One region of the Thermoanaerobacter sp. CM-CNRG TB177 genome, then DNA from elsewhere that is predicted to be linked to it. Evidence: a T-box and tRNA genes for the amino acid it is inferred to sense, from the RefSeq annotation. Region 1 holds a T-box; the other holds one or more tRNA genes.
The links. The T-box of region 1 lies ahead of thrS (threonine--tRNA ligase). A T-box ahead of a tRNA ligase gene usually reads a tRNA of that ligase, here a tRNA-Thr.

Region 1 (5,757 bases):
TCAAAAAATCCTACGATAATTTTACACTATGAATGCCCCTTTAAAGGAGCATTTTGATTTTATAAAGCTTTTGTGGCGATTTCTTTAAGAATTTTTTCTATAAACTCATTTAAGGAAATATCGCCTAGATCCCCTTCTTTTCTTGACCTTAAAGATACTGTCCCTTGTTCTACTTCTTTATCCCCTACAATCAGCATATAAGGAATCTTTTGAAGTTGTGCCTCTCGTATTTTGTATCCTATTTTTTCATTTCTGTCGTCTAATTCAGCTCTTATGTCATTTTCCAACAGACGCCCGTATACATTTTGGGCATAAGCATAGTGTTTATCAGATATAGGCAAAACTCTAACTTGTACTGGCGCCAGCCAAGTTGGGAAAGCCCCTGCAAAATGTTCAGTAAGAATTCCAATAAATCTTTCTATACTTCCGTAAATTACCCTGTGCAACATTATAGGTCTGTGTTTTTCTCCATCTGGGCCTATATACTCCAGTTCAAACCTTTCAGGCATCTGGAAATCTAATTGGATAGTTCCACATTGCCATGTACGACCTATGCTGTCTTTTAAATGAAAATCTATTTTGGGCCCGTAAAATGCACCATCCCCCTCATTAACTTTATATGGTAAATTCACGCGATTTAAAGCAGAAATCAAAGCATTTGTAGCCAATTCCCAGTCTTCATCAGACCCCATAGAATTTTCAGGACGTGTAGACAATTCAACAAAATACTCAAAGCCAAAAATTTTATAGAAATAATCCACTAAATTTATAACCCCTAAAATTTCATCTTCAACCTGCTCAGGAGTCATAAACAAGTGAGCATCATCCTGAGTAAAACTTCTTACTCTCATAAGCCCATGCAAAACTCCTGAGAGTTCATGTCTATGCACTAAACCCAATTCACAAAGTCTCAAAGGCAAATCCCTGTAACTGTGCATTGTAGACTTGTAAACAAGCATTGCTCCAGGGCAATTCATAGGCTTTATTGCATAAGTCTCTCCGTCTATTTCAGTGAAATACATATTCTCTTTATAGTGGTCCCAGTGTCCTGACCTACGCCATAATTCTTCATTCAAAATTATAGGAGTTTTTATTTCCTGATAACCATGCTTTATATGTTCTTTTCGCCAAAAATCTTCTAAAATGTTTCTTATAATCATTCCCTTAGGATGGAAAAAAGGAAAACCTGGTCCTTCAGGGTGGATACTAAACAAATCTAACTCTTTCCCTAATTTTCTATGGTCTCTCTTTTTAGCTTCCTCTAACATATGTAAATATTGATCTAACATGCTTTTTTTAGGAAAGCTTATTCCATATATTCTTTGAAGCATTTTATTTTTTTCGTCGCCTTTCCAGTAGGCTCCAGCAACTGACAACAATTTAACAGTCTTTACCATACCTGTTGACATAAGGTGAGGTCCTGCGCAAAGGTCAGTAAATTCTCCTTGCTTGTAAAAAGAAATTTCCTCCCCTTCTGGTATTTCTTCAATTAGCTCCACTTTATAAGGTTCACCTTTTTCCTCCATTAATTTTATTGCTTCATCCTTTGGAAGGACAAATCTTTCCAACTTATAATCTTCTTTTATAATTTTATTCATTTCCTGCTCTATAGCTTCAAAGTCTTCTGTAGTAAAAGGCCTATCTGTGTCGAAGTCATAGTAAAAGCCATTGTCTATAGCCGGACCAATTGCCAATTTCACATCTTTAAAAAGCCTTTTTACAGCTTGTGCTAAAATATGGGAAGAAGTGTGCCAATAAATTTTTTTTCCTTCTTCATCATCAAAAGTCAAAATTTCTAATTTTCCGTCCTCTTCAATTTTTGTATTAAGTTCCACTACTTTGCCATTAAACTTTCCACCGACGGCTTCTTTTGCTAATCTTTCACTTATACTTTTAGCTATTTCATAAACTGTCATACCCTTTTCAAATTCTCTTTGTGTGCCATCCTTTAATATTATAATCATTCAATTACCTCCTTTGTAAAATTTTTCTCTTAAATAAAAAACCTCTTACCCCGTAAAGAGGCAGAGGTTATCTGCGGTTCCACTCTTTTTTATACTCTGGTATTATATCGGAATAACCGTTCGGACTCATCATCCGCAGCTCCGGGGTGGTCTTCGATATTCAGAACATTTGAATGATCTCAGCCTATGTCATTCAATCTCTGTGATGTTCTTTAAATATCTACTTTCCCCCTCATTGCTTTAATATTTAATTTTTTAATCATTATATCTTCCTCTCGGACATTTGTCAATAATAACTTATAAAAATTGTATCACAATTGCTTGCAATACTCCTATTAGAAACCCTAAAACTCCCCCCATAATCTCTATCATATAAAGTTCACTGTGAGCAATTTTTATCACCACATCCTCCAATTTTTCTAATTTGAAGCTTTTTATTTTTTCCTCTACAATTTCTGATATTTTAAGTTTTGTTGAAATAATCTCTACCACTTCATTAGAAGGAGAATTTAAAAATACTTCTACTTCTCTATTTATAATATCACCAATGTAGTTTGATATCATCTCTTTTATAGCCTTGGGAAGAAAAGAAGGAAGCTTATTTTCTGTAACTTCTTTAACTTTTAAGTCCAAATTCGATAATAGAAACTTGCGATTTTCTTCTGTTAAAAGCCTGTCCCATAAATCATTAAAAGATAACAATTCTCTTTCCACAATTTCACCTATTGATTTAGCAATTTCATATTTTCTTTTAGGGATAAGTCCTTGTAATGTAATACCAAAAATTTTTACGGGTTTCAAAGGCTTAAATAGCATTTTAACGGCGACAAAATTCGTAAGCCATCCAATAGCCGCTCCTACAAAAGCTAAAAATAGCATCCTTATTAAAAATTGCATTCCACCACCTCTAAATTTTAAAAAATCACAAATATAATAATATCAGATTTTGACGAATTTTAAAACCCAGCTTTAAAAGCTGGGCTATTTTTCACATTTAATCTTTGAACACAATTCACAGCCATAACAAATTTCTACTTTGTCATTAAAAACTTTTTTAACCGTCTCTAGAATTTCATTATCTCTCATATTGTTAATAGAATGAAAAAATATTTTTTTAGGAGCAATGGTTATAAGCGTGCTCATCAAAGCATCTTCATCACTTATAACACCATCTTTTAATTCAGTAACTATTTCATTAATAAAATCATTAGATATTGGTTTGTTATTTTCATCATAAAGTTTAAATTTGCCATTTTTATCGACAATGATATTCAATATTTCAACTTTTGAATCCTGTAATTCGACGAAGTATTTAAGTAAACCTATAAACTCGTTGTACTCTTTTTTCATTAAAAATTCATCAACAGCTTTGTCTGTTACTTCGCTAAGTTCACCAATAAAATCCCTCAGTCTAAAGTTCACAAACCCTTCTAAGTCTATATAATCACTCTCTTTTAAAAAATCTCTTACCAATACAAAAATTTGCTCTTTTTTTGCTAATTTAAATGTCTCTTTATTCACATCATCTTCCAAAATATTGTAAGCGATTTTTTCTATTTCCTCCTTTTCATCTTCTGAAAAATAATGGTAATATTTATTGATTAATTTTTTTATTATCCGTTTGTCAATTTGGTTAACAATTATATCTGAAATAGCTTCCGCTATATAATTTCTTATTCTCGCAACATTGCTAAAGCCTTGTTTATCCTCCACTTTTAAGCTATAATAGGTAACTGAGCCACATACATTAGAATTTATCGCAACTTTTATACCATTTTCAGCTAAATTTTTTAAGCCATGTTTTAAATTTTCTCCATCTAGTTTTAAATCCTTTGAAACACCTATGGAAAATAGTTGCAATTTTCTCACTCCCTTCGTTAATAGTATATGTCTCTTTTTATCATTTTTATCTGTTTTAAATCAGTGGAATGATGGAACCAATGTCTTTTATTTGTTTAAAAGTAAGATAAACAATTTCAATTCCTTTTTTATTTAAAAATTCAATAATTTTTTCATAATTTTTGTGAGATTTAAATACACCAGTCACCGCTAATTTTTTCTCTCCTATAAGCCCCATTGCACCGCCAATAAATCCATATTCAAACCCCTTTAAAAAAACGCCTCCGGGTTCTATCAAAAGCGCTTCAAAACCATTGCTAACTGCCACCTCAAATATTCCTTTGTCTGAAGTTATAAAGCTATTATCATCTATGATTGCCATATTACATTTTGTATAACCTTGCTTTACATTTAAAAACTTGACACCTTTTCTTTCTAAGGACTCTCTTAAAATAGGATCTGTGTACTTCAAATTGTGAAAAGCTGTGTTTCCCAATCTTGCTACATTATATGCGATATCATAAGGATAGTTACGTTTCAAAAAAGTTTGTCCTATTTTTACTTTTAAACCTATCAATTTCAATTTGCATATAAACTCTGGTGTCACATTGGGAGCTACAATGACTTCTCCATCTCCCAACGGATGCAAAAGTATATCAGGATGGAAAGAAATAGCATCGTATAAATCTACACATTTTTCTGTATATACAACTTTTATTCCTAACTTAAACAAGCTATCTCCAATTTCCCTCTCTCTTCCATCAATTACAATCCATTTAAAATTGCCATGGGGAACAAAAGGATTAAACATTTTTTCACCTCTTTTATACAAAGATAGGGCATACTGTTGTATGCCCTTAACCTTTTCTTTAACCTTTTCTTCTATCTTTTAAATAACAACTTCCATCCATTGTCTTTAATTTCTTTTTCAATTCAGCAGCTACTGCACTTATTTCCAAATCATTTTTAAAATCTCTAAATTCATTTGTGACAATAGCAATAGAAATTGACACCAGTGGAAACATCATCTTTTCGCCAGTCCTACCAATTGTCTCTATGTAACCCCGTTTTCTATCTTCATCGTCATATAAATACTTTATTTCCTCATCAAAGCGAGAAATTATATACTTACACATCTCTTCAGCTTTATCAGGAGTAGTAATTATCACAAAATCATCTCCACCTATGTGTCCCAAAAAATCTCTTTCATTTCCAATCAGATTTACAGCATCTGATAAAATTTTGGCTGTAAGTTTTATTACATTATCTCCTCTTAGAAAACCATAGTAATCATTATAAGACTTAAAATTGTCCAAATCAATATACAAAATGGCATAAGGCTTGTTTTCTTTAATTCGCCTTTTTATTTCTTCTTTAATGTCAATATTTCCTCTAAGACCAGTAAGAGGGTTGGCCATTCTGTTGTGTTCTATCCGCTGAAACAAATTATTGACTTTAAACAGAAGTTCTTTGTCATTAAAAGGTTTCACTAAATAATCATCTGCACCCAATTCCAACCCTTTAATTTTTTCTTCAAAATTGTCCTGTGAAGTCAAAAGTATTATAGGAAGCATCAAATTTTCTTCTTCTTTCCTCAAAATTCTTAAAAGGTCAAAGCCATTCATGCCTGGCATAACTATATCTAATATTACCATATCAGGTAGTTTATTCCTGTATATTTGTAAAGCCTCTTCTCCATCTTTAGCCTCTAGCACCCCATACCCAGCATTTTCTAAAATATCTTTCAAAATTTTCCTTGTAAGTTTGTTATCATCGACAATAAGAATGTTTCTCCCCTTCACAATGCTTCCACCACAAAAAAACATTTAACAACCCCATAATATTATATAAAAATTTTGGCAAAAAAACTACTACTTTAGCAAATTAAATTTAAATTAAAAATGAAAAAATTTTACATAAAATTTTATGCAGTTTCTTCAAAGAAAAGAGAGTA
Region 2 (25,306 bases), on a different contig from region 1:
TTTATCTCTGTCAATATATACATATCTCGGCGTTTCTTGAAGGTCTACGATGAGTTTTTGATTTTTCTTATGAGCTTCAATAGAAAGCCTGTTTATTGCCTCCACCACTATGTCATTTAAATTTTTTTGCTCAAATTTGAGGTTGTTATCTTCAGAATCCATTTTAGATAAAAGAAGTAAATCTTTTACTAGGCGTGTCATTCTGTCAGTTTCTGAATCTATTATTTTTAGAAACTTTTTAGAATACTCAGCATCTACATCGCTGTAAAGAAGAGTCTCAACATAGCTTTTTATAGTAGCAATAGGAGTTCTAAGCTCATGGGAGACATTTGCCACAAACTCTTTCCTCATGGTGTCCAATTTATGTTGCTCCGTGATATCGTGAAGCACATATACATATCCTTCTATTTGTTGATTGCCTTTTAGCGGAGCTATGTTAACTGTTAAAACCTTGTTTCCACAATTCATTGTCGCCACTACATCTTCTTTTTTTAAATTTAGTATTCCCTCTATTGGCATCCCTAATTCCAAATTTGCATTTAACATTTTTTCAGCAGCCTCATTAAAGTGTATTATTCTACCTTTGGCATCCGTTGCAACAACACCATCTGTCATAAAGCGTATGATAGCTTCTATTTTGTTTTTTTCGCCTTGAATGCCATTTAAAGTCTGCTTTAACCGTAAAGACAAAAAATTAAACATTTCACCTAACTTTCCTATTTCATCATTAGATTTTATCCTTATCCTCACATCAAAATCGCCATCTGCCATTTTTTGTGCATATTTTGTTACTTCCTTTATTGGGTCTGTTATAGTTTTGGCCAAAATATACCCAAGTACCATAGTAATTGCAACAGCAAAAAGAGTAGCACTTAAAAGAATCAAATTGACATCAGCTAAAGTCTGATATATTCCACTTAAAGAACCGCTTATATACACAACACCATTTATTTTACCATCACTATTGTAAACTGGCATGGCAAAACTTTTTATTTTTCCACTAGAATTATAGTCATCAGTAACTTCACTTCCGATTTGCCCTGATAGGGCTTTAACAATAGCGGGAGTCACCATCTTTCCTTTGTCTCCCGTTGAACTGGCCAATATATTTCCTTCATTGTCTAAAATATATACATACTTTACATTTGAATTAGGACCCATGTACATATTTATTATATTCTTTAAACTTTTTGCATCCATGTTGTCTTTAAGGGTAAAAGAAATACCGCGTACTTGCGCTTCAAGGTAATTGTCAAAATTATTCATATGGTAATTTTCAAGAGATTTATAGAGATATACCCATATGATTTCCATTGCTACAAGTATTAACAAACTATATATGAGAATTATTTTCCATTGGATACTTTTAAATCTGCCTTTCATCGCTAAAATAGTAACCAACCCCTCTTTTTGTGTGAATAAGCTTGGGGTTACTGGGGTCATCTTCTATTTTTTCTCTCAGTCTTCTTATGGTGACATCTACAGTTCTAATATCACCCAGATATTCATAACCCCATACTTTTTCCAATAGCATTTCACGAGAAAAAATAAGTCCTTTGTTTAAAACGAGAAATTTTAAAAGTTCAAATTCTCTAGAGGTGAGTTCCACTTCTTTATTGTTTTTTTCTACTTTATACTTTGACATATCAATTTTTAAATTTTTTACGCAAAGGACATTACCAGACTCATTTCCGTTTAAACTAATTCTCCTTAAATTAGCCTTTACTCTTGCTATAAGTTCTCTTATAGAAAAAGGTTTTGTTATGTAATCATCGGCTCCCAACTCCAACCCCAGCACTTTGTCTACTTCTTCCTCTTTGGCCGTTAGCATCAAAATAGGTATGGTCATTGATTGCCTTAAAGTTCTTAGAACTGAAAAACCATCTAATTTAGGCAACATCACATCAAGTATTATTAAATCTGGATTTTGTTCTTTTGCTATTTTTAAAGCCTCTTCTCCATCATAAGCTTCATACGTTATGTATCCTTCTTTTTCCAGGTTGTATTTGATTATCTCAACTATTGGCTTTTCATCATCAACTATAAGTATTCTATGAGTCATTTTTGTTCCCCCCTTATCCTTTTCATAAGGTTAAAGCAAGAAGAACATTGCTCTTCTTGCTTTATTTCACTGAATCCACAAATTTCTCTAAATTTTGCCCCGTGACTTTGTAAAAGCTCTCACTTAAATTTAATCCTTCCCCCAAATATTTTAAAATCTCTCTTATGCTTTGCATCCCATATTTGTCAGTTATGGCTTTTACTATTTCAAAAGACCTTTTATAAGCTAATGTTTCGTCTAATTGGTTAAAATTATAAGTCAACTCTTTAAGAGAATATGGCTTATCAGTTGTTATATATTCACCCCAGACAAAACCGTTTTCTCGATATTCTTCCAGAAGAGCTATACCTTCTGTAAACCACACAGGGTAATTGCCTTTTGCAACGTCATCTACAATAAGATGAGCAAATTCGTGTACAATTGGCCCCTCATGCTCAAAAACTTTTTCCAGGTCTTTTGTAGGACTAATCCACAGCTCGGGGGATGCTATGCTTATAATTCCATTTAAATAAATCCCCATAGCAGTGTCCCCTTTTGCAAGTGAAAAGTCCCTGTTCATTTTTTCAGGGTCATGGTACATTATAATGACAATTTTACCAATTGGTTTGTGACCTAAATCTTTGGTAATACTGTCATAATGTTTTTCTGCAATTTTTAAAACAAGAGGAACGTATTTTTCATCTGGCGGTGTATATCGTACAATAAAGTGTTCACTTTGTGCTGTTTTGTAATCTTTTACATTATCTGTTAAATTGTCCTCTTTTATTTCTCTTACATAAGGATAAGAAACCACCATAATTTTGTTAGCATAATAAAGAGAAATTAATAAAATAAGTGCAATAGAAAAAACAATAATTTTCTTTTTCAACCTGTATCACCTCACACACAATCAAAACCCTGTATGTAATTTATATGTAAATGCATTTATATGTATGAAGCAATACAGGTCTTTTTGACAAATATAATTACAACTGTATTATAACATTCATAAATACTTGTAGCAACCCCACAAAAATAAAAAGCCCTGTATAGGGCTTCCAGTTTGTTGACAAAGAACCAAAAATTATTTAAAGTAGATATTTTACATCGTTGCTCCGAAGTTCCAAAGCGACAAAGCTAAAGCGCGACTTTCGGATTGCGGCGGAGTACCGGGCACATTCGACGTCCTGTCTTAGGTGCCCGCCTCCGCCCTCCTGGCTTCGGCCCCGCCTCCATCCTCAGTCTTGCTAAGCTTTGTTAGCGCTTTGTCACAAGTCGCAACTTATGTAAAATATCTACTTTATGAAAGTTTGTCATCAGTCTGAAGCCCTGTATAGGGCTTGTCATAATTTCATCTATTTAAATAGGGCAAAGGATTAACTGGAACCCCATTTTTTCTCACTTCAAAGTGCACATGGGGTCCTGTCGCATGACCAGTAGAGCCTACCAAAGCAATTTTTTGTCCTTTCGCCACTTTATCGCCTTTTTTAACAAGGAGTTTACTAGCATGTCCATAATAAGTAACATAACCATTGTGATGGTCAATTTTCACTAAATATCCATAGCCACTTTCCCAACCTGAAAATATAACAGTACCTCCATCTGCAGCATAAATAGGAGAACCTTGTGGTGCCGCTATATCAACTCCTGTGTGAAGTCTCCCCCATCTTTGTCCAAATCTTGAAGTGATAGTACCTCTCGCAGGATAATTAAAGAACCCTGTAGCAATATAAGATATTCTTTTCGAACCTACTGCAACTATTTTGTTAACAGGATTTTTAAGGACATTTTCATTCTCTATTTTTTTAGAAATCTCAATGCCATTGTAACTTACAACAACAGCAGTTACCTCTTTTAAGCCTTTTTTACCTTCTACCAACACTTTAGACTGATTAGTATACAGTTTGTCATCTTGAGTATATTTTGTCTCAAAAGGTATTTCCTCTTTGTAAACTATTCTCTTTTCAGTAACAACCGTAACATTAGGTACAGCAGGGGATAAATATATTACCTGTCCTGGTTTTAAATTTTCTGTAAGGCCAGGATTTAATTTTAAAATATCATCAATGTACATATCATGGTCTCTTGCAATAGACCACAAACTATCGTTTTCTTTTACAGTGTATGTAACAGCTTTTTTTACAGGTTGTTGCAATATTTTTAACGCCTCTTCTCGGCTTGCTAAATATTTTGGAGGTATGTACTTTTCTTCAATTTTGACATCCTCTTTAAAATACGTTCTATCAGAATCTTTTGCGTATTTATTCTTTAACATTTCAAGAACCTTATTTGCTTCTTTTTCATTTTTTAACGCAGTCACAAATTTGCCATCCACTATTATGACAGCAGCTTTATAACTAAAACTCATAGCATTTTCCAAATTAGCATAAATTTTATGTAAATCTGTCAGATCTTTTTTACCTACTCTTACCCTTTCAAATTTTATTTGTTGGTTTAAAACTATATCCGTTCCTGTCTTCTGCTTTTCTCTTTTATGCAATTCTTCTATAAAATTTTTTACCTCATTTATATTCTTGGTAATTCCAATAGTTTCACCATCTACTATTATCTTGTAGGCAAAACCTTCTTCATATGCAATAAAAGATAGCCCTATGGCTAGTGCTACAACAAAAGCTATAAGATTGTCCTTGTAAGTCTTTAATAAAACAAGAAAAAACTTATAGCTTTTATCCCTCGCCTTCCCCATAGTATTCTCCTTTCTTTTGTAAATCCTTTTTAATTATACCATACTTTTTTGTGAAAACAAATTTTAATTGATTTTCTAGCATCTTTCATATTATATGTTATATTTTAAGGTAATATTCCTATATATATTTATTTTAAAAATACACTCAAATATTCCGATAATTAAGTTAAATTCTTTTCAATTGAAGAGGCTATTTCGCTGTGTTATAATATATTCGAGGTGGGGAGGATGAGCATTTTTAGACTTTTAAACGAAAATGACGATTGGGGAAGTACTCCTGTTAGCAATTATTTTATAAATCATTTCATGCTAGATGCCCCAGGTGAATATGTCAAAGTATATATCTTAGGATTAAAATATTGCTATTATGGCAATGAAATACCTTTGAAAACTTTAGCAGATAAATTATTTATGTCAGATATAGAAATTGACAAAGCTTTGAAGTACTGGGAAAAATCTGGTTTAATTAAATTAAAATACATAGATGGGGAATACACAGTTGAATATCTCCCAGTTATTCCGCAGTCAACCTCAAACCACACTCTGTCTTTGCAAGACCCTCAAGTAAAACAAATGTTTGAAGCAATTGAAATGACCTTAGGAAGACCTTTAACCCCAACAGAAATGGAAACATATTTAAGTTGGATAGATGAATACGGTTTTTCCTTGGAAATAATAACAATGTTAGTGAGTTATTGCGCTTCTAAAAACAAAACTTCTTTAAGATATATGGAAAAGGTAGCAATAGCTTGGTATGATGCAGGTCTTAAGACTGCACTGGATGTAGAAGAATACTTAAAAGCAGAAAACAAAAAATGGCAAAATTATAGAAGGATTTTAAATGCTTTGGGCCTTAAAGAGGATGAAATAATGGAATCTCACAAAGAGATGATGGACCGCTGGATGGAGGATTTAGGTTTTGATGTAGATGTGATAATAAAAGCCTGCAATGAATGTACCCTTAAATTGAATGAACCTAGTTTCCCTTATATAAACAAAATACTAATCAACTGGTTTAATGAAGGAATACGAACAGTGGAAGATTTAGAAAATAAAAAGTCCTCTACAAAAAAGAAAACCCCTGTTACCTCAGGTTTCAAAGCTCCGAAAAACTATTTCAACAGCTACTCTCAGAGAAGCTACGACATAGAAGATTTAGAGAAAAAGCTTTTAGCCCATTCAAGGAGTGAATTTAATGAATGAAAATATCATTTATGAAATCCTTAAAGAATATGAAATGAAAAGAGATAGGGCTTTAAAAGATGCCCTCAATCGTAAAAACAAGCTTTACAAGGAAATTCCCGAACTTGAAAAAATTGAAGAAGAGATTAAGAAGGTGGGAATCCAAATAACTCAATCAATTTTTAAAGAACCTGAAAAGGGAAGAGACCTTTTAAATCTTTTAAAAGAGAAGTTAAATAATTTAAAAAAGAAAAAAGCTAATCTACTGAAATCTAATGGATATCCTGAAGACTATCTAGAACCTAAATACGAATGCAACGTATGCAAAGACACAGGATATGTAAATGGAAAAAGATGTAAATGCTTTGACCAAAAACTTATAAATATCTACTATAAGCAATCAAGTATAGCCGAAATACTCAAAAAAGAAAATTTCTCCAATTTCAGTTTTGAATATTATTCAGACATACCCTTCGGTGATAAGCCTTCTCCAAGAAGCAACATGAAAAATATTGTAGAGTTTTCTCTCAACTTTATAAAAAATTTTGACACTACCGCTGAAAGTCTTTTTTTCTACGGCGATTCAGGGCTTGGTAAAACCTTCCTCGCTAATTGTATAGCAAAGGAATTATTAGATAGAGGTAAAAGTGTGATATATCGCACAGCTCCAGATTTAATTGAGGGCTTGAGAATAAATAAGCTTAATGCTGATGGCAACAGTTACAATGATTATTTGGAATTGTTAAAAGAATGTGACCTCCTTATAATCGACGATTTGGGAACAGAGTCCATAACTGCTTTTAGTTTGCAAGAATTTTTTAATATTTTAAATGCAAGACTATTGCTTGGCAAAAAATTTATTATCTCCACAAATTTACCTCTATCAGAAATAATGGCAATTTATCCCGAGAGAATTTATTCGCGAATTTTCGGCCATTTTAAATTGCTTAATTTTTACGGCGAGGATATAAGACTAAAACGGAAAATGATAATTTAATAAAACCATTCTTGGAAAAATCCACCTGTATCTTTGCCTGTAATATTGTCCACTACGTCAATTAAATCTTGCGTAGTGGCAATTTTATATTTGTATTTTTCGTAATAACTCTGAAGAACCTTTTTGAATTCTTCGTCACCTATCAGATTCCTCAGATTATAAAAAACCATTGCTCCTTTATTATAAGCTATATTAGTGTACTCCTTCCACTCTTTAAAATCTGCCAAAGTCTTAGCAAAGGAAACATCTGAATTGGTGTTTAGAAATTTATTGAATTCCCCCTCTACAACAAGTCTATAAACCTCATCAGCTGTTGCCTTACCGTAATACCTTTCTATATACATAATTGTAGTATACTCTGTCAATCCTTCATCCAGCCAAGACTCCTTTATTTGATTATTTCCCACAACACCATACCACCACTGATGAGCAGTTTCGTGAGCAATTACATATTCTAAATGAAACAAATTAGCTTTTGTATACAAATCCTTTGATATCATTACAAGATTAGGATATTCCATGCCTCCCATGTAAAAATCAGTCTGTACAACAGAATATTGTTTATAAGGATACTTGCCAATATAATCATTGTAAAACTTGATTGCATCTACAGCAAATTTAAGAGCTTTATTTCCATATTCTTCTGTAAAATAATAGGATTTAACTTTTATGCCATCTACATGCTTCTCTGATATTTTAAATTTTTTGCTTAAAACCATAGCAAAATCCCTTACTCTTTTTGCTTCAATAATTAATTCTTTGGAATCTCCATAGTTTTTCTCTTCTTTCATTTCTCCAGTGGAGGCAACTATCATGTTTTTAGGTACTGACAATTTTACTTTGTAATTTGCTATATTACTATAAAAAGGATCTCCAAAAATATAGTAGGGGTCATTATTCCAGCCATTTTTATCATATACAGAGAGTATAGGATACCAATTTCCTATCTGTACGGTATTGTTCCCATAGCCAAATCTACTTCTGCAAGGTGGAATTTGTACTTTGTAGGTCATATTGATTTGTATTGTTTCTCCTTTTTTTAATTCTTTAGGCAATTTTATTTTTAAAATTTCCTCATTAGGTTCTTCTAATTCGTAAGTAGCTGGAATGTCTTTGTCAAAAGTAACTTTTTCAATCTCTATAAATCCTGCCTTAAAACCATTAGGATATGCAAAAGGGAGCTCTTCCTTCGTAAAAGGCAAATTCTCTTGTGTCTTGAAAGCATTTGGATATAAATGAAAGTATATTTCTTTTAAAGGAATATCATTAGTATTTATATATTTAACTGTTTGAGTAGCATAAATTATTTTATTTTGGTCATCATATTTTGCTTCAATTGTGTAAGATGTAAGTCGAGTCTCCTCAGGCAAAAGATAAAACACTAAGCCGATAATTACAATTATAACTAAACCTAGTAGTGTTTTTTGTTTTATTTTCATATAACCAGCTCCCCTAAATTATCCTTCAATATATATTAGTACAAATTTTTAAATAATAGAACTTTTTCACTTAAAAAATAAAAAGCACCTTAAAAAAGCGAAAAGGTACTTCAGTTTGTTGACAAAGTTAAAAAATATTCAAAAGGAGATATTTTGCATCGTCGCTCCGATGTTCCAAAGCGACAAAACTAAAGCTCGACCTTCGGGCTCCGGCAGGGTACCGGGCACAATCGGCATCCATGCCTTAAGGTGCCCGCCTTCGCCATCCATGGCTTCGGCCCTGCCTCCACCCTCGGTCTTGCTAAGTTTTGTTACCGCTTTGTAACAAGTCGCTCCTTATGCAAAATATCTCCTTTACGAAAGTTTGTCTACAGTCTGAAGCACCTTAAAAAAGCGAAAAGGTACTTTTAGCTCAATTCGTGAATAAATAATCCGCTTCTTAGTTTAGGCTCAAACCAGGTAGACTTAGGAGGCATTATCATTCCCGCATCGGCAACAGCAATTAAGTCTTCAACTGTTGTCGGGTGCATAGAAAAAGCCACTTTCATGTCTTCCTTAACTCTTCTTTCTAATTCTTCTAAGCCTCTAATTCCTCCTACAAAATCAATCTTTTTATCAGTTCTCGGATCTTTTATCCCTAAAATAGGATCTAACAGATTCTTTTGTAAGATGGACACATCTAAGCTTTCTATCGGATCCGATGGGTTAAAAGTACCTTTTTTGGCAGTAAGTTTGTACCAATTTCCTGATAGATACATGCCAAAAGTGTGCTTCTGCGAAGGATTGAAAGGCTGGCCTTCATTACATTTCTCTACTTCAAATTTCTCTTTTATTTTTTCGATAAATTCACTTTCGGAATAGCCGTTTAAATCCTTTACCACCCTATTATATGGCATGATAAAAACTTCATCATGGGGCACTAACACTGCTAAAAAATAGTTAAACTCCTCATCTCCTTTATAATCAGGATTTTGTTCTCGCCTCTTTAAGCCTACTTTTACAGAAGCAGCAGCCCGATGATGTCCATCTGCAATGTAAAGATAGTCTATTTCCTTAAAAACAGAAGTAATTTTATCTATTAAAGTTTTGTCATCTATAATCCACACTGTATGCCTTATTTCATCCTCTAATGCAAAATCATATATAGGTTCTTTGCTCTCCATCCAGCTATTTAACAACTTTTTAAGCTCTTGATTGGCTTTGTATGTTAAAAAAACTGGACTGGTGTGAGCATCACAGTAATCCATGTGATTTATTCTATCCTGTTCTTTCTCCGGCAGAGTAAGCTCATGCTTTTTAATTATTCCTTCTAAATACTCATCAATCGAAACAGTCGCTACCAATCCCACTTGACTCCTGCCGTTCATTATTTCTCTATAGATGTAATAGTTCTCCTCATTATCTTTTATTAACAGTCCTTTTTTAAGCATTCTGTAAAAATTTTCTCTCGCTTTTTCATAAACTATTTCATCGTAAGGATTTATAGAGGGAGCTAAATCTATTTCTGCTCTATCCACATGAAGAAATGAATAAGGATTATCTTTCGCCAAATTCCTCGCTTCTTCGGTATTTACGACGTCATAAGGCAAGGACGCTATTTTATTTGCCAATCCCGGTACAGGCCTTATTGCCTTAAAGGGTTTTACTGTAGCCATAATAATCCTCCTAAAAATTTATTTCAACTGGTTTCAATGCTTTTATTATATCATATCACTTTATAAATGCAATGTATTAAAGTAAATTTATCTTTTAATCTCACTTCCCGACAAATAATCCCCCGGCTCTACATTAAAATTTATAGTTTTGCCATTACTTACTGCAATTACCGTCCCACATTCATCTGTCCTATATACTATTATTCCTAATAACTTAAGCTTTTTCATTGTTTCTTTGTGGGGATGACCATAGTCATTGTATTTACCACAAGATATAACAGCATATTTAGGATGTACTGCTTTTAAAAATTCCCAGGTGGAAGCTGAGGAACTGCCATGATGTCCAATTTTTAAGACATCGGCTTTTAAATTATCTCCTTTACTTAGCATTTCCTTTTCAGATTGTTCACCAGCATCTCCTGTAAATAAAAAAGAGGTATTACCATACGTAATTTTTACTACCGCACTGTAATTATTTAAGTCCTCGTAATGGGAACTATTTGGCGCAAGCATTTTTGCAATTACACCATCTCCAAGGTCAATTACTACTCCTGCTTTTGCAACATTTATAGACAGTCCCTTCAATTTAGCTGCCTTTAGAACTTCTTCAAATGTCCTTGTTGTCGTCGTTACTTTAGGTATGTAAAACTTTCCTATTTTGAAAGTTTTTAAAACTTCCACTATACCTCCTATGTGGTCATTATGAGGGTGAGTTCCGATAAGTATGTCAATTTTATTGATTCCGCGGCTTTTTATGTAATTTACAACTTTACTGCCCATTTCATGCGTTCCTGCATCTATTAACATCGTTTTGCCTGATGAAGTTTGTATAAACATGCTATCGCCTTGCCCAACATCTATATAATTTACTGTTAAAATATCCTTTCCAGCTTCTTTAACTATCTTTTGTTGGCTTTTTATCTCTTCCTGTAAAAACTGTGAAGCCTCATGAATAGACGCATTGTCAAATATTGTACAACCTACTAATATAAAGGCAAATAATATCAATGTAAAAGATAGCAGTAATCTCTTTTTGTACATAGCTAGAGCCTCTCCTCCAACTTGTTTTCCATTTTAGGATTTATCTGTTTTTATTCGTCTTTAAATAAATCTTTTGCTAAATCTTCAACAGCTCTTTTGCGTTTTTCTGTTTCCCCTTTATCTACATCCACACTAAATATTACTACATCACCTTCTTTTACATTCTTAGGAAGTAATTCTCGAGGTAAATTAAAAGTCTTATGTTTCCATTCTATGACTGCCCAATCCCCTTCAAATCTATCTATAATGCAAATTTCATTTTTCTTACTCATTATCATTCACCCCATGCAAAATTTCACTAAAACAAAAAAACAAGGTCTTATCAACCTTGCTTTTTGACAAAAAAATGGAGCTGGCGAAAGGACTTGAACCTTCAACCTGCTGATTACAAGTCAGCTGCTCTGCCAATTGAGCTACGCCAGCACCTTTTTAGCCCTTCGTTGTCCTGACATTTATATATTATACTTAGAACGGCAGTACATGTCAAGCTTTTTTATAAATTTTTTCTAGAAAAGCATCTTCACTTTATTTTTCAAAAATCTTTTAAAATAATTGTTTGATTTCTTTCCGGTCCTACAGATATTATTGTTGCTTTAATACCCATTAACTCTTCTATTCTTTTTACATACTTTTGAGCATTATAAGGTAGGTCCTCAAAAGTTTTGGCCCCTTGTATATTCTCATCCCACCCGTCAAATTCTTCATAAACAGGCTCGCATTGTGCCAAATCCTCAAGACTTGCGGGAAAATCTGTTATTATTCTGCCATTAAATTTATATCCTGTACAAATTTTTATTTTTTTAAGCCCTGTCAGAGTATCAAGTTTTGTGAGAGCAAAATGTGTTATGCCGGATACTCTTACCGAGTATCTAAGAATCACAGCATCCAGCCAGCCACATCTTCTGGCTCTTCCCGTTGTAGTACCGTATTCATGGCCTTTTTCTCTTAAAAATTCACCATTTTCATCAAAAAGCTCTGTAGGAAATGGGCCTTTTCCAACCCTCGTAGTATACGCCTTCACAACTCCCATAACTTCATCAATCATCGTGGGTCCTATGCCAGCCCCCACTGTAACACCGCCTGCTATAGGATGGGAAGCAGTAACATAAGGATAGGTACCCAAATCTAAATCAAGAAGTGTCCCCTGTGCTCCTTCAAATAAAACTTTTTTGCCACTTTTAATTAAATCGTATAAAAGCACTGTTGTATCAGTAACAAAGGGTTTTATTTTTTCAGCATACTCCAAGTATTTTTGGTACATTTCTTCAAAGTCAAATCCTTCTGCTCCATATAGCTCCTTAAAAAGTTTGTTTTTCTTTTCCACATTTCTTCTAAGTTTTTCTTCAAAAACTTTGGGTTTTAGAAGGTCACAAACCCTTATCCCTATTCTTTCTGACTTATCCATGTAACAAGGACCAATTCCTCTTTTTGTTGTCCCTAAGTCGTTTTTCCCTTTTGAAATCTCTTCAAGTTCATCTTGCTTTATGTGATAAGGAAAAACGATATGGGCTCTATCGCTTATCTTTAAATTATCCACGCTAATTCCCTGTTTTTGTAAATTTTCTATTTCCTCAATCAAAGATGCCGGGTCAATTACCACGCCATTACCAATTACGCAAATTTTTTCGGGGTACAATATTCCAGAAGGAATTAAATGAAGTTTATACTGGACACCTTCTTTTTCAACAGTATGCCCTGCGTTGTTCCCTCCTTGGTATCTTACGACTACATCTGCCTTTTCCGCAAGATAATCAGTAATTTTCCCTTTCCCTTCATCTCCCCATTGGGTACCAACTATAACTAATGTTGACATAATTATTCTCCTTCCTTATTTAACTCTTTCCAATATTTCTCTTGCAACTACAACGCCAGATACAGAGGCTTGTGCCAGTCCCCGTGTAATGCCTGCTCCATCTCCCGCCGCAAATAGATTTTGAATTTGCGTTTCAAATTTGTCAGTAAGCTTTACTCGTGAGGAATAAAACTTTACCTCAACACCGTATAAAAGTGTATGTTTAGAATATACCCCTGGAGATACTTTGTCCAAAGCTTGCAACATCTCAATAATTGACTGCAAAAATCTATAAGGTAACACCAAGCTTAAATCTCCTGGCGTTGCATCTTTTAAAGTTGGTTCCACAAGGCCTCTCTTAATCCTTTCTGGAGTAGAACGCCTTCCCGCTAGTAAGTCCCCTAATCTTTGCACAATCACTCCATCTCCTAACATATTGGCAAGTTCTGCTATATAACGACCATATTCTATGGGTCTATTAAAAGGATGGGTAAATTCTTTGCTAACAAGTATTGCAAAATTTGTATTGTCTGTTTTTATATCTTTGTAGCTATGTCCATTTACTGTTTTAATTCCATTATTATTTTCTATCACAACTTTACCATAAGGATTCATACAAAAAGTCCTTACCCTGTCATCAAAGGACTTAGAATAATATATAAATTTCGATTCGTATATTTCCTTTGTTATATCTTCCATGACAACAGCAGGAATTTCTACTCTCACTCCTATATCAACAGCGTTATTTTTTGTTTCCAATCCGATTCTGTCAGCTTCTCTTTTGAACCATTCAGCACCTTCTCTTCCAGGTACAACAACTATATATTCCCCGTAATATTTTTCTCCTTTTTCTGTAACTACCCCTTTTGCCTTGCCATTTTCTACAATTATCTCAGCAACAGGTGTCTCTGTTTTAATCTCCACCTTTTGCCCAATATAATCTCTCATGTTTTTTATAATGTCAAAGCATTTTTCTGTACCTAAATGTTTTATCACTGCAGGAATCAATTTTAAATCTGCAGCTTGAGCTCTTTTTTCTATTTCTCTGATTTTTTCTCTATCTGTACCGTGAACTTCTGTTGTCCCTCCAAATTTTACGTATATCCTGTCGACATAATTTATAAGGTCGTTAAGCTGCGACTTAGACATGTATTCATCTAAAACCCCACCAAACTCTGATGTCAAAGTCAGTTTCCCATCACTAAATGCCCCTGCGCCCCCTATTCCAGAAGTAATAGCGCAGGGTTTACAATTAGCACACTTTGAGCCATAGACATTAATAGGGCAAATTCTTTTTTGTATATCTTTCCCTTTTTCTAACAGCAATATATTTAATCCATCTTTTTTATCGATTAGTTCTAAGGCAGTGAAAAGTCCCGCAGGACCTCCTCCAATGATAATGACGTCGTACACTCTCATAAAGATAACCCCTTTTACTTAGTATATGAAAAACAAAAGCCCGTAATATATATTACCAGAAAAAAAAGCACAAATCAATTAAAATGCGAATTTTATTTTTAAAATTATATTAAAAGTTCGCCTTTGTCCACAAAAATTTTTATATATTTTGTAAACAATAAAAAATAAAAAGACAGGCTTTTTTAGCTCTGTCTTAATTTCATTTTTATAATGAGACAACAAATTTTGACAATATATTTTCAAGAGCAGTAACTGACTTTAATAGATTTTCCGAACTTTCCTTTATCTCATTTATAAACTTCATGTGCTCTTCTGTAGATGCGGCAACTTCTTCAGTGGACGCAGCAGTCTCTTCTGACACTGCTGTAATATTTGCTATAGATCCTATTATTTCATCTTTATACCCTGAAAGTTCCATCATCGCATTATTTAACATATGTATATTTTCCGTAATAGTATCTATTGAATTCTTGATCTCATTAAAAGCAGCATATGTAGTTTCCACATGATGTGCTTGGTCCTCCGCAATTTCCTTTACCAAATTTGCTTTTTCAACTGTCTTGTCTGTCTTTTGCTCTATTTCACTTATAATCTTGGCTATTTCACTTGCAGCTTGTCTTGATTGTTCTGCTAAATTTCGAACTTCTTCTGCAACAACTGCAAACCCACGACCTGCCTCACCAGCTCTTGCTGCCTCAATAGCAGCATTTAAGGCAAGCAAATTGGTCTGGTCTGCAATTCCCGTTATCACTTCTATAATCTTTTCAATATGGTGAGAATTTGCTTGCAATTCATTTATCGCACTAACAACTTCATCAATTGACTCTTTTGTAACATCAGTTTTTTCTTTCAAAGAATTTACTGTGTGCATGCCATTTTGACTAAGCTTATCAGCATTTATAGTAGACTCTTCTACGGCTTTGAAAAATTTAGCGGAATTATCAATACTATTCCCAATATTCTGCACCATATCGGCTGCATTAGAAGTATCTTTTGCTTGTTCAGAAGCTCCATTTGCAATCTCTTCCACTGCCTGAGAAATTTGTTCAAAAGTCATATTCCCTTGTTCAATCGATTTAAAAAGGGTATTCGCTGTATCTTTAGTGCTTTGGGCAAAAGTAGAAACGTCTTGTAAAATTGCTCTTACCTTTTCCATCGTCCTATTAAAAGTCGTTATTAATGTACCAATTTCATCTTTTCTTTTTAAATTTACCGTAACTGTAAAATCGCCCTCCTGCGCTTTTTTAAGTTCGTCAATCAATTTTTTAATAGGCCTTGTAATATTTAATGAAATAATTACTGACAAAATTAATGACAAAGCAAAACTAACACTTGCTACTGTAATAAAAACATGCATAGCTTTGTCATCAATCGCAAAATAATAAATAGTCCCCACCGGTATAGCCGCTATTATAAAAAACGAAATAATAAGCCGCCACAACATGCTTTTCATACGCGTTCCCCCTTTATAGATTACTCTTAACCCTACCACCCTGCTATTTTACACTTTACCTACCAATTATTTTAAGAAGGTATTCAAACAATACTCCTCCAAGATAAATTCCTATAATGCCAGCAACACCTGGTAATACATTTGGAGCAGGAAGTGGTAATTTTAAAGACGAAAAAACTAATCCAACAATCAATCCAGTAACCAATGCTAGCAATGTTTCTTTCACATTAACACCTCACTTTATTTTTATCGGTATTTTTATTATTTTACTTTAACCAATTTTATATTATATCACAATTTTTTGTCACTTGTCAGACGTCTAATTACTTCTATCTGCAAATGATCCCTTGTATAGGTAAAGATATTCTTTAGCTTAAATCACTTTCTTTCAATATACACTTTTACATATTTATCTAACATGTCCTATAAAAATTCCTAAAGTTCTCTATATTACCAGTAAAATTTTGTAAAAAAACTGATACCCGACTTTGAGTATCAGTCACAAAATCAAATTTTATCATAATAACAACTAATAACGATATATTTATTTTTGTAATTCATCTGTCAACTTAATTATTTCATCTATTATACTACCAATATACCCAATTGTATCCAATAGTGGTCTTTCTGTAGTTATGTCTACACCTGCCATTTTAGCCAGTTCAACTGGTGTCTTGGTTCCGCCTACTTTCAATACCTCTTTCCAATTCTCCAATGCTTTTTGTCCTTCTTCCAAAAATCGCTTATTTACTTGTGTAGCTATAGTAAGCCCTGCACTGTAAGTGTAAGGATATAAGCCCATGTAATAATGAGGCTGTCTCATCCAAGTAAGCTCCGCTCCTTCATTAATTTTTACTGCGTCTCCCCAGAATTTTTCTAATACCTCTTTTTTTATTTTATTTAAAGTAGGAGCTTGAACAGAGCCACCTTTGTCAATTATTCTGTATACCTCTCTTTGATAGGCCGCTTCTAACAAGTGAGTCACAAAATTATGGTAATAGGTGCGAGATATCAAAGTAGAAAGTACCCATCTTCTCATCCTTTTATCTTGTGTATTTTTCATTAGATAATTTGCCATAAGTAATTCATTCATAGTAGAAGGAGCTTCTATAAAGTACAAAGAAGGCCTTGAATCAAATATATTTTGGTACTGATGAGCTAAATAAAAATGCCCTGCATGCCCTAATTCGTGAGATAGTACAAACACTTCTCTCATCCTATCAGTCCAATTAATCAATATAAAAGGATGAGCTCCATAGGGAGTAGAACAAAAGGCACCTGTAGATTTACCTTTGTTTTGAGGAAAATCTATCCACCTTTCCTCGAAGGCCCTTCTTATCATTTCTCGATAATCTTCTCCAAGAACTGATAATCCTTCTTCTATGTACTTTTTCGCCTCTTCAATCGTTATTTCTGGTTCAAACGCAGGGTCTACTTCTAATTTTAAATCCGCAAAAGTCATTTCATCTAAGCCGTGTATTTTTTGTAAAAGTTTCGCAAACTTTCTCATATGAGGTGCCAAATGTTCCATTATCAAATCGATTTGCCTATCATATAATTCTCTATCTATTTCTTGAGGAAATAAAAGGCTGTCAATGACAGAATCAAACTTTCTCAAAGTCGCTATTGTCTTTTCTTTTTGCACTTGCACTTGGTAAACCGCAGCTATAGTATGCTGATATTCTCTTAATTTCTTAGAAAAAGCCTCAAAAGCCGCCCTTCTAATTTTTGTATCATTTTCATATTCCCATTTACCTTCAAATAATGCAAAACTTAAGGGGTATTCCTTCCCGTCAACTCTAAAGGTGCCAAAATCCATATCCGCTAATTTCGCCATGTTATAAATGTGATAAGGTGCTTCTAAAACACTTGAAAGAGCAGATAATGCTTTTTCTACTTCTGGATGAAGAGCATGTTTTTTCTTTCTGATTATTTTTCTGAGGTAATTTGCATTTTCCTTTGATTCTTCTATAGCTTGATTTATTATTTCTTCATCTAATTTTATAATCTCTGATTCTATAAAACTTATCCGGCTTTCAATATCAGAGGCTATGTTTGAAAATTTTGCCCGTCTTTGTAAATTTTCTGTATTCGCCTGGTCAACTGAAACAGCAAGATATGCATAAGAACCTGCAAGATTCATTAGTTGAACCAACTTTTTCAAGCTATCCAAGCAGCTATTAATCATCTGAGGAGTTTTAAGCTTTCCTTTAAACTTTTCTTCTAACTCTTTTGCAAGTTTTTGAGCCTCCTCTACTGCCTCCTCATACTCCTTTTCCGTCTTAAAAATTCCCGACAAATCCCACGTCAACCTTTCATCTACATCTTTTCTTTCTAACAATTGCGTACTCAACAAAATTTCCCCCTTTTAATATTTTTTAAACATGTAACAAATTATAATATCCTTACAAAAATGTTGCAATAATGCCTCCCAATGAGACAGCACTATAAAATGTTAACAGTTTTCATCGCATACAATTTTAATTATTCTTTACTTACTTACTTAATATAATATATGGTAAAGAAAGCAAATTCAACCCGATTTAATTCGGGGTAAAATGTTGAAAAATGGATGGAGGTAAAACTTGTATGAAAATTTAAAGCCTTTGCAATTTAAGTCTTTTATTTATTCGCAAAGGCCTTTCAGAGTAACATCTTTATTTATCTCAAAAAGGAGCTGCGAAAATTCGCAGCTTTTATTATTTTGCCTGGTATTTTATAAGACTTGTTAAGGTATAATATACTCCTCCCAGTATTACAACCCAGGCAAATACCATGAAAAACAATGCTCCACCAGACATATTTTACGCCCCCTTTTAAGCTTTCGTACTTTTTTCAACACGAGCATTACCAAATTTTTTTTGGATAGTGTAGTAGGTTTCAGCAAAACCTATGATGAGTATTGTCAAAAGCAACAAGCGAGCACCTTGCACCCATGGAATGAGCTCAGGAGTTTTTTCCACAAAACTAGGAATCCACTTGAAATAGCCATCATCTATATAGCTTTTTGTGGAGAAAATAAGCAATACCGCAATTGATAGCGGTGTTATGAATTTAACCATTACATTGAAAAATCCTGAAGGTACCTTCCAATAACTGCCCCTATTGATTTCTTCTTTAGCCTTCTTTTCACCAAACAGCCAACCCACCACCACAGCTTCGATGAGCCCCACAATTACTAAGAAGTAGTTACCCACCCAGTTGTCAAGCTCAGTAAGGAAAATTAGTTCACTAGTCCTGGTTAAGATGGGTTCTAAAGCAGACGGCAGGCCTACAAAAATGTAGAACCCAAACACCACCACAGCTCCTATTTTCCTCGGTACATTGAGGTCTTCTTGAAGAATAGTTATAAGGTAGTTATACATCGCTATTGCTGAGGTAAATCCCGCAACAAACAACACTAGGAACCATAAGGCACCGAAAAATTGGCCACCTGTCATCATTCGGAACACATTGGGAAGAGCGATGAAGGAAAGTCCAACACCGCTTGCTACGCCTTCGGGACCGAGGAAGGTGTAGGCTATCGGAATAGCAATAGTACCCCCCAAGATCACTTCGGCAAATTCGTTTAGGAATACCGTGGTAGTAGCAGAAAGAACAATGTCTTCATCAGGTTTTAGATAGGATGCGTAATTCTGGATAATACCCATTCCTAAAGATAACGTAAAGAATATCTGGCCCGCAGCAGCCAGTGCCGATTGCCAATTCAATTCGCTCCACTTGGGGCTCCAAATGTAGTCAAGGCCTTTTATAGGCGACCAGTCCGGATTCACGGGAGAACCAAGGGTCAGTGTCCTTATGATTAAGATAAAGCCAAATACATAAAGTAGCGGCATCATGACTTTAGCCCATGCTTCGATACCCTTCTGGACACCACGACTGAGGGCAAACGCCAAGAGAGCAAGTGTTATTACCCAGAAAGTAATCGACAGGCTCGGATTCTGGATATAGCTCCCAAAAACTTCGGCGGTAGACCGCGCAGTGCCCATATAACCACCAGTCAAGGAAAGGTAGCTGTAACCAAGGGTCCACCCAGTAATTTGTGTGTAATATGCATTTACAAGAACTGTAACAGAAAATACTAGCATACCGATAAGAGCTCCTATAATTGCTGCAGAAGAATGTCCGAGTTTTTCTTTAGCCTGCAGGTAGGTCATGCAACCAATGGTACCATGACCATATTTTCCACCGTAGCGGCCCTGCATCCATTCTACATAGATAAGGGGAATTCCAAGGAGTAAAAGTGCAGCAAAATAAGGTAACATGAATGCGCCGCCGCCGTTTTTGGCAACCTGGTAGGGAAATCTCCAAAAGTTACCTAAACCTATCGCATTCCCAGCCATAGCAAGAATGAGTCCGATTTTAGTCCCCCAGTTTTCTCTATTTTCTGGCATAAAAACCCTCCCTTATAAATTTTTTAGAGCCATTATACATTAAAAAAATTTTTTTGTCAATACATTAATAATCATTTGTTATTATTCTATGATATTGTCATATTAGTAAAAAAGTAATAAAAGCTTCCCAACAAATTTATTATATGATATAATAAATTACCATGAAAAATTCACAAAAGCTGGAGGTAATAATGTGGCAAGCGAAATATTTAAAATGCTGATGTCCATCGAAAAATGGGCAAAGTCCGCCGACATCCCAGCCTCCGTTCGTACCAAGATTAACAAAGAGCTTGTAAAAGCCAAAGTCCGTTATGAGAATTTCGATCCCAGCAAAATGAAAAACACTGAACAAAAAAAAGTCTACGAAGCCGTTATAAAAAAAGGTGAAAAAATAGAGAAAAAGCTAAACTTCAAAAAAAGCGAAATAAAAGATGAGGTCTATTCCTATTTACGATATACCAATGCAGCTTATTTTGATTTCATGAGCGCTCTAGCCCCGCTGAATATCGGGATCCGCTTCTATGCTTTGACTTCCGCTTTGTTCATAGCCCTCTCTCCAGCTTTTTTGGGAGCTGCTTTTTCGTTGGCCTTTCTGATACCTATCTTCCTGGGGCTTAACGCACTTAAAAAAAGGCACACTTTGGGTTATACCATAGCAATGCTAATAACACCTCTATCTTTTGCAGTGTCAATTATGTGGCTGCGCTTTGGATACAGAGTACTAATCGACTACCAGGCGGTACTTTCAGAAACTGTACAAACAACAGGAAAATCTCCACAGATTGCAAGCTTTTTAATAACGGTGCCGCCAGTGCTTTCCCTTCTACTTCTTTTTTCGGCAGGATACATGATTTACCAGCTTACGAGAGCCAGGGACATGCTTATTTAAATGAAAAAAACTCATATGACTATTTTACGATTTACAAACTATTCTAATACATAGCAATACCTAGGGTCGCAGCTACAACTATCATTATGAGAGGATTAATTTTTAAAAGATACAGTCCCACAAACACCACCACTGCTACCAGCACATCTTTAATGCTGGCAAAGGAGCTCTTTCCTACGGAATAAGCCGCCTGGATAATGAGTGCGATAACTGCCGGCCTGACTCCCTTAAAAAAGGCATCTAACCAAGGTAAGTGGCGATACCTCATTATCAAAAGTGCGAGAATGATTATAATCAGAAAAGAAGGAGCTGTAACTCCAATAGTAGCTGCTACTGACCCCCAAAATCCTCCTATTTTATACCCTACAAAGGTAGCCGCATTTATGGCTATGGGACCAGGAGTCATCTGTGAAATGGCTATTATATCCAGGAACTGGTCCACTGACAGCCAGTGATGGATATCTATAATCTCTTTTTCAATGAGAGGAATCATCGCGTAACCGCCGCCAAAACTGAAAGCTCCTATTTTAAAAAACACCCAAAAAAGGCTTAAATATATCATTTACCCTCACGCTCCTCTGGATCCCGAAGTCTGTTTTGTAATAACATACCAGCTATTCCCGATGTCAGGATCACTATTATAGGATGAAGGTCAAAGATAAGGAGAGCTGTGAGAGAAATAGCTGCTATTGTGGCGCCAACAGGAGTTTTAAAGGCAGCCTTGCGAAGGTTAAAAGCAGATGCCAATATGAGCACAACTATGCCTGGGTATATCCCCTTGAAGGCCTTTTTTACATAGATGCTGGATTTGAAGCTGTCGTAGAACAAAGCTATGAAGACTATTATCAGAAACGAAGGAAGTATAGTCCCCAAGGTAGCTATGAATGAGCCAACAAGACCATACAATTTATAACCTATGTATATGGAAGTATTTATAGCCACTGCCCCGGGGGCCGACTGAGTTACAGCAATTATATCCAGAAATTCCTCTTCCTTTATCCATTTTTGCTTATCTACCATTTCTTCTTTCATAAGGGGTATCATGGCAAACCCTCCGCCTAATGTAAAGGCGCCAATTTTAAAAAAAGCCCAAAACATGAGAAAAAGTTCTCTTGGTTCCAGCTTTTTTATTTTCCCCTTCAAGGTCATCACATCCTTTTTTATAATATCTCTTTTAATCAATTATATGACGATTTTTCATCTTACCAAACTTTTGAAGATGACAACTTAATATAAAAAAAGAGTATTAGAATAAGTGTTATATGTAAAAATTTGAAAACTAAGGAAAGTATAAAATTAAAATAAAGGGCGGGCATTCAAAAACTACCCACCCTGATTTTTAACAAAGAAACGTTTTTTATCCTTGCATCACCATTTCTTTTATCTTCATAAGCCTTGTGCGGCTCGAACGTTCATTTTCATCCAACTTCATCGTGATGTATTTTATAGTGTCTTCAAGCTGCGGTATTAAGACATATTCTAGGGCGTTTACCCTGCGGCGAGTCTTTTCTATCTCATCGGCCATGAGCTGGCAAGCTTTTTCGATCTCAGCTAGCTTTAACATCTTCGGCAGCATGGTCGACAAAGTACGTATGGCCGCGTCCATTTCCGCCGACGTGTTCGCAAAACCATAAGGGTAGAGATTTTTACTCTCCTCCTGTGATATCTCTAACCTGGGTACGTTGACGCTCATGATGTTTTCCTTTTTAACGTTTATACTGACCTTAGCCGAAGGAATCATGAGACTCTCTTCCACCACGTTGGCTGGCATTTGGCTTCTTGCCATGGTGAAACTTCTAAAAGCACTGATGAGCTCAGCCTCAACCTCCTCCCGCAAAGCTTTATTCTGTTTTACCATGTCCAAAAATTTCTTCACAAGCTCGTCCTGCTTGTCTTTCAAAAGCTTGTGGCCACGCTTTGCGGTTACAAGCCTTTTTTTCAAATTGGTAAGTTCCATTCGTGAAGGATTTACATGTATCATCTTCACTATTCTCCTTTTACAGGAAGGTATTTGTCAATATACTCGTCCCTTACCCTCTTGAGCTCGGCTCTTGGCAGGATTGTCAATAGATCCCAACCTATCGTGAGGGTCTCTTCAATGCTCCTGTCCTCGTCTTCCCTCTGGGCCACATACCTGGCCTCAAACTCATCGGCGAATTTTGCATAAAGCTTATCCGTATCGGAAAGAGCACCCTCACCTAGGATTACCGCCAGCTCCTTCGCCTGCTTGCCGCGAGCGTAGGAGGCAAACAGCTGGTTCATAAGGTCGGCGTGATCTTCCCGAGTCTTGCCATGCCCAATACCTTTATCCTTAAGTCTCGACAGAGACGGAAGCACGTCTATCGGCGGATATATACCCTTCCTGTATAGTTCGCGACTTAAAATTATCTGACCTTCAGTAATATACCCGGTGAGGTCAGGTATCGGGTGGGTCTTATCGTCCTCAGGCATGGTCAAAATAGGTATCTGTGTAATCGAACCTTCCCTTCCCTTAATCCGACCTGCCCTCTCATATATCGTTGCAAGGTCGGTATATAGGTAGCCGGGATAGCCCCTTCGGCCAGGAACCTCTTTCCTCGCGGCCGAGACTTCTCGCAAAGCTTCGCAGTAATTAGTCATGTCCGTCATGATAACAAGTACGTGCATGTCTTTTTCGTATGCCAAGAATTCTGCGCAAGTCAAGGCCATACGTGGAGTAGCTATACGTTCGATAGCCGGGTCGTTAGCCAGGTTGATAAACAGTACAGTGCGATCTATAGCCCCGGTACGCCTAAAATCTGATATAAAGTAGTCAGCTTCCTCAAATGTTATGCCCATTGCCGCAAATACTACCGCGAACTTACTGTCAGTACCAAGTACCTTAGCCTGCCTTGCTATCTGCGCTGCTAGCTGGGCATGAGGTAGACCTGAAGCCGAGAAAATCGGGAGTTTCTGCCCCCTTACCAAAGTATTTAGCCCATCGATGGCAGATATTCCTGTTTGAATGAACTCGGAAGGGTAATCGCGGGCCGTCGGGTTGAGGGGGTTGCCGTTTATATCCAGCCGCTTTTCCGGTATGATCATGGGGCCTTTGTCCCTCGGACGGCCCAAACCATCGAAAACTCTCCCCAACATATCGATAGAAACCCCGAGCTCGATGCTTTTCCCGACAAACCTTATTTTGCAGTCGTTGATGTTAAGCCCCGTAGAACCTTCAAACAGCTGAACCAGTGCTTTATCACCGTTGACCTCCAGTACCTGTCCCCTACGGATTTCCCCCGAGCCGGTCTCAATTTCCACCAGTTCATTGTATTTGACGCCTTCCACCTTTTCAACCAGCATTAGCGGGCCGACAATTTCTCTAACGGTTTTATACTCCCTAAGCATCGGCTGCACCTCCTTCAGTGAGGTCCTGCATAGCCTTCTTTATCTCCTTCTCTATTTCGTCGAATACAGCCAACTTCGACTCTTCGACATATTTAGCACGGGCAATTTTCTCGCGCACCGGGTGCTTTTCTATTTCCGAGAACGGGGCACCTTTTTCAAGAGCTTTCTGCGCTTCTTGATAGAATATCATTATAAGCTTAAGCATTCTATACTGCTTTTCCATTGACGAGTAAGTGTCTACCTCGTGAAAAGCATTTTGATGTAGGAAATCTTCCCTGATAGATCTGGCAACTTCTAATACTAAGCGATCTCTAGTAGAAAGAGCATCGATACCTACTAATCTTACGATTTCCTGAAGGTTTGCTTCTTCTTGTAGTAGTTTCATAGCCTCGCTGCGCAATTCGCCCCAGTCACTGCTCACGTTTTTGTTCATGTAATCTTCCACAACATCGGAATACAGAGAATAGCTCGTCAACCAGTTAATGGCCGGGAAATGGCGCGCATAGGCCAACTCCGAATCCAGAGCCCAGAACACCTTCACCACGCGAAGAGTTGCCTGAGTAACCGGCTCTGACAAATCGCCCCCCGGTGGGGATACAGCACCTACCACCGTCAAGGCTCCCTCCCGGTTGTCACTACCAAGGCATATGACTCTACCTGCTCTCTCATAAAACTCGGCAAGCCTCCTTGAAAGGTAGGCTGGATAGCCTTCTTCTCCCGGCATTTCTTCAAGCCTTCCGGACATTTCACGCAAAGCTTCGGCCCAGCGAGACGTTGAGTCAGCCATTAAGGCCACACTGTAACCCATGTCTCTGAAGTATTCAGCTATAGTTATACCGGTGTATATCGAAGCTTCACGGGCTGCCACAGGCATGTTGGAAGTGTTGGCAATAAGCACCGTTCGTTTCATGAGTGGTTCCCCTGTCTTGGG

Region 2: it has a tRNA-Thr gene. The T-box ahead of thrS (threonine--tRNA ligase) is inferred to sense a tRNA for this amino acid. The anticodon was not compared.

The regions. Positions count from the first base shown of each region.
Region 1 is NZ_JAFCAC010000027.1:6,641-12,397, reverse strand. It holds gene thrS (threonine--tRNA ligase) at 60-1,964, opposite strand; T-box leader at 2,018-2,209, opposite strand; gene I4N53_RS01680 (DUF445 domain-containing protein) at 2,262-2,861, opposite strand; gene ytxC (putative sporulation protein YtxC) at 2,946-3,824, opposite strand; gene I4N53_RS01670 (DUF6873 family GME fold protein) at 3,880-4,614, opposite strand; gene I4N53_RS01665 (response regulator) at 4,673-5,629, opposite strand; gene I4N53_RS01660 (thioredoxin family protein) at 5,728-5,757, opposite strand, start outside.
Region 2 is NZ_JAFCAC010000056.1:6,611-31,916, forward strand. It holds gene I4N53_RS05900 (ATP-binding protein) at 1-1,383, opposite strand, end outside; gene I4N53_RS05905 (response regulator) at 1,367-2,062, opposite strand; gene I4N53_RS05910 (peptidase MA family metallohydrolase) at 2,124-2,930, opposite strand; gene I4N53_RS05915 (peptidoglycan DD-metalloendopeptidase family protein) at 3,393-4,748, opposite strand; gene I4N53_RS05920 (DnaD domain protein) at 4,977-5,951, shown strand; gene I4N53_RS05925 (ATP-binding protein) at 5,944-6,927, shown strand; gene I4N53_RS05930 (M1 family metallopeptidase) at 6,924-8,366, opposite strand; gene I4N53_RS05935 (DUF1015 domain-containing protein) at 8,774-10,021, opposite strand; gene I4N53_RS05940 (ComEC/Rec2 family competence protein) at 10,109-11,062, opposite strand; gene I4N53_RS05945 (DUF3006 domain-containing protein) at 11,113-11,334, opposite strand; tRNA gene I4N53_RS05950 (tRNA-Thr) at 11,410-11,485, opposite strand; gene I4N53_RS05955 (adenylosuccinate synthase) at 11,595-12,875, opposite strand; gene I4N53_RS05960 (NAD(P)/FAD-dependent oxidoreductase) at 12,891-14,273, opposite strand; gene I4N53_RS05965 (methyl-accepting chemotaxis protein) at 14,479-15,726, opposite strand; gene I4N53_RS05970 (XapX domain-containing protein) at 15,782-15,952, opposite strand; gene pepF (oligoendopeptidase F) at 16,271-18,079, opposite strand; gene I4N53_RS05980 (MetS family NSS transporter small subunit) at 18,426-18,527, opposite strand; gene I4N53_RS05985 (sodium-dependent transporter) at 18,543-20,120, opposite strand; gene I4N53_RS05990 (hypothetical protein) at 20,314-21,009, shown strand; gene I4N53_RS05995 (chromate transporter) at 21,053-21,571, opposite strand; gene I4N53_RS06000 (chromate transporter) at 21,568-22,158, opposite strand; gene I4N53_RS06005 (V-type ATP synthase subunit D) at 22,367-22,996, opposite strand; gene I4N53_RS06010 (V-type ATP synthase subunit B) at 22,996-24,375, opposite strand; gene I4N53_RS06015 (ATP synthase subunit A) at 24,368-25,306, opposite strand, start outside.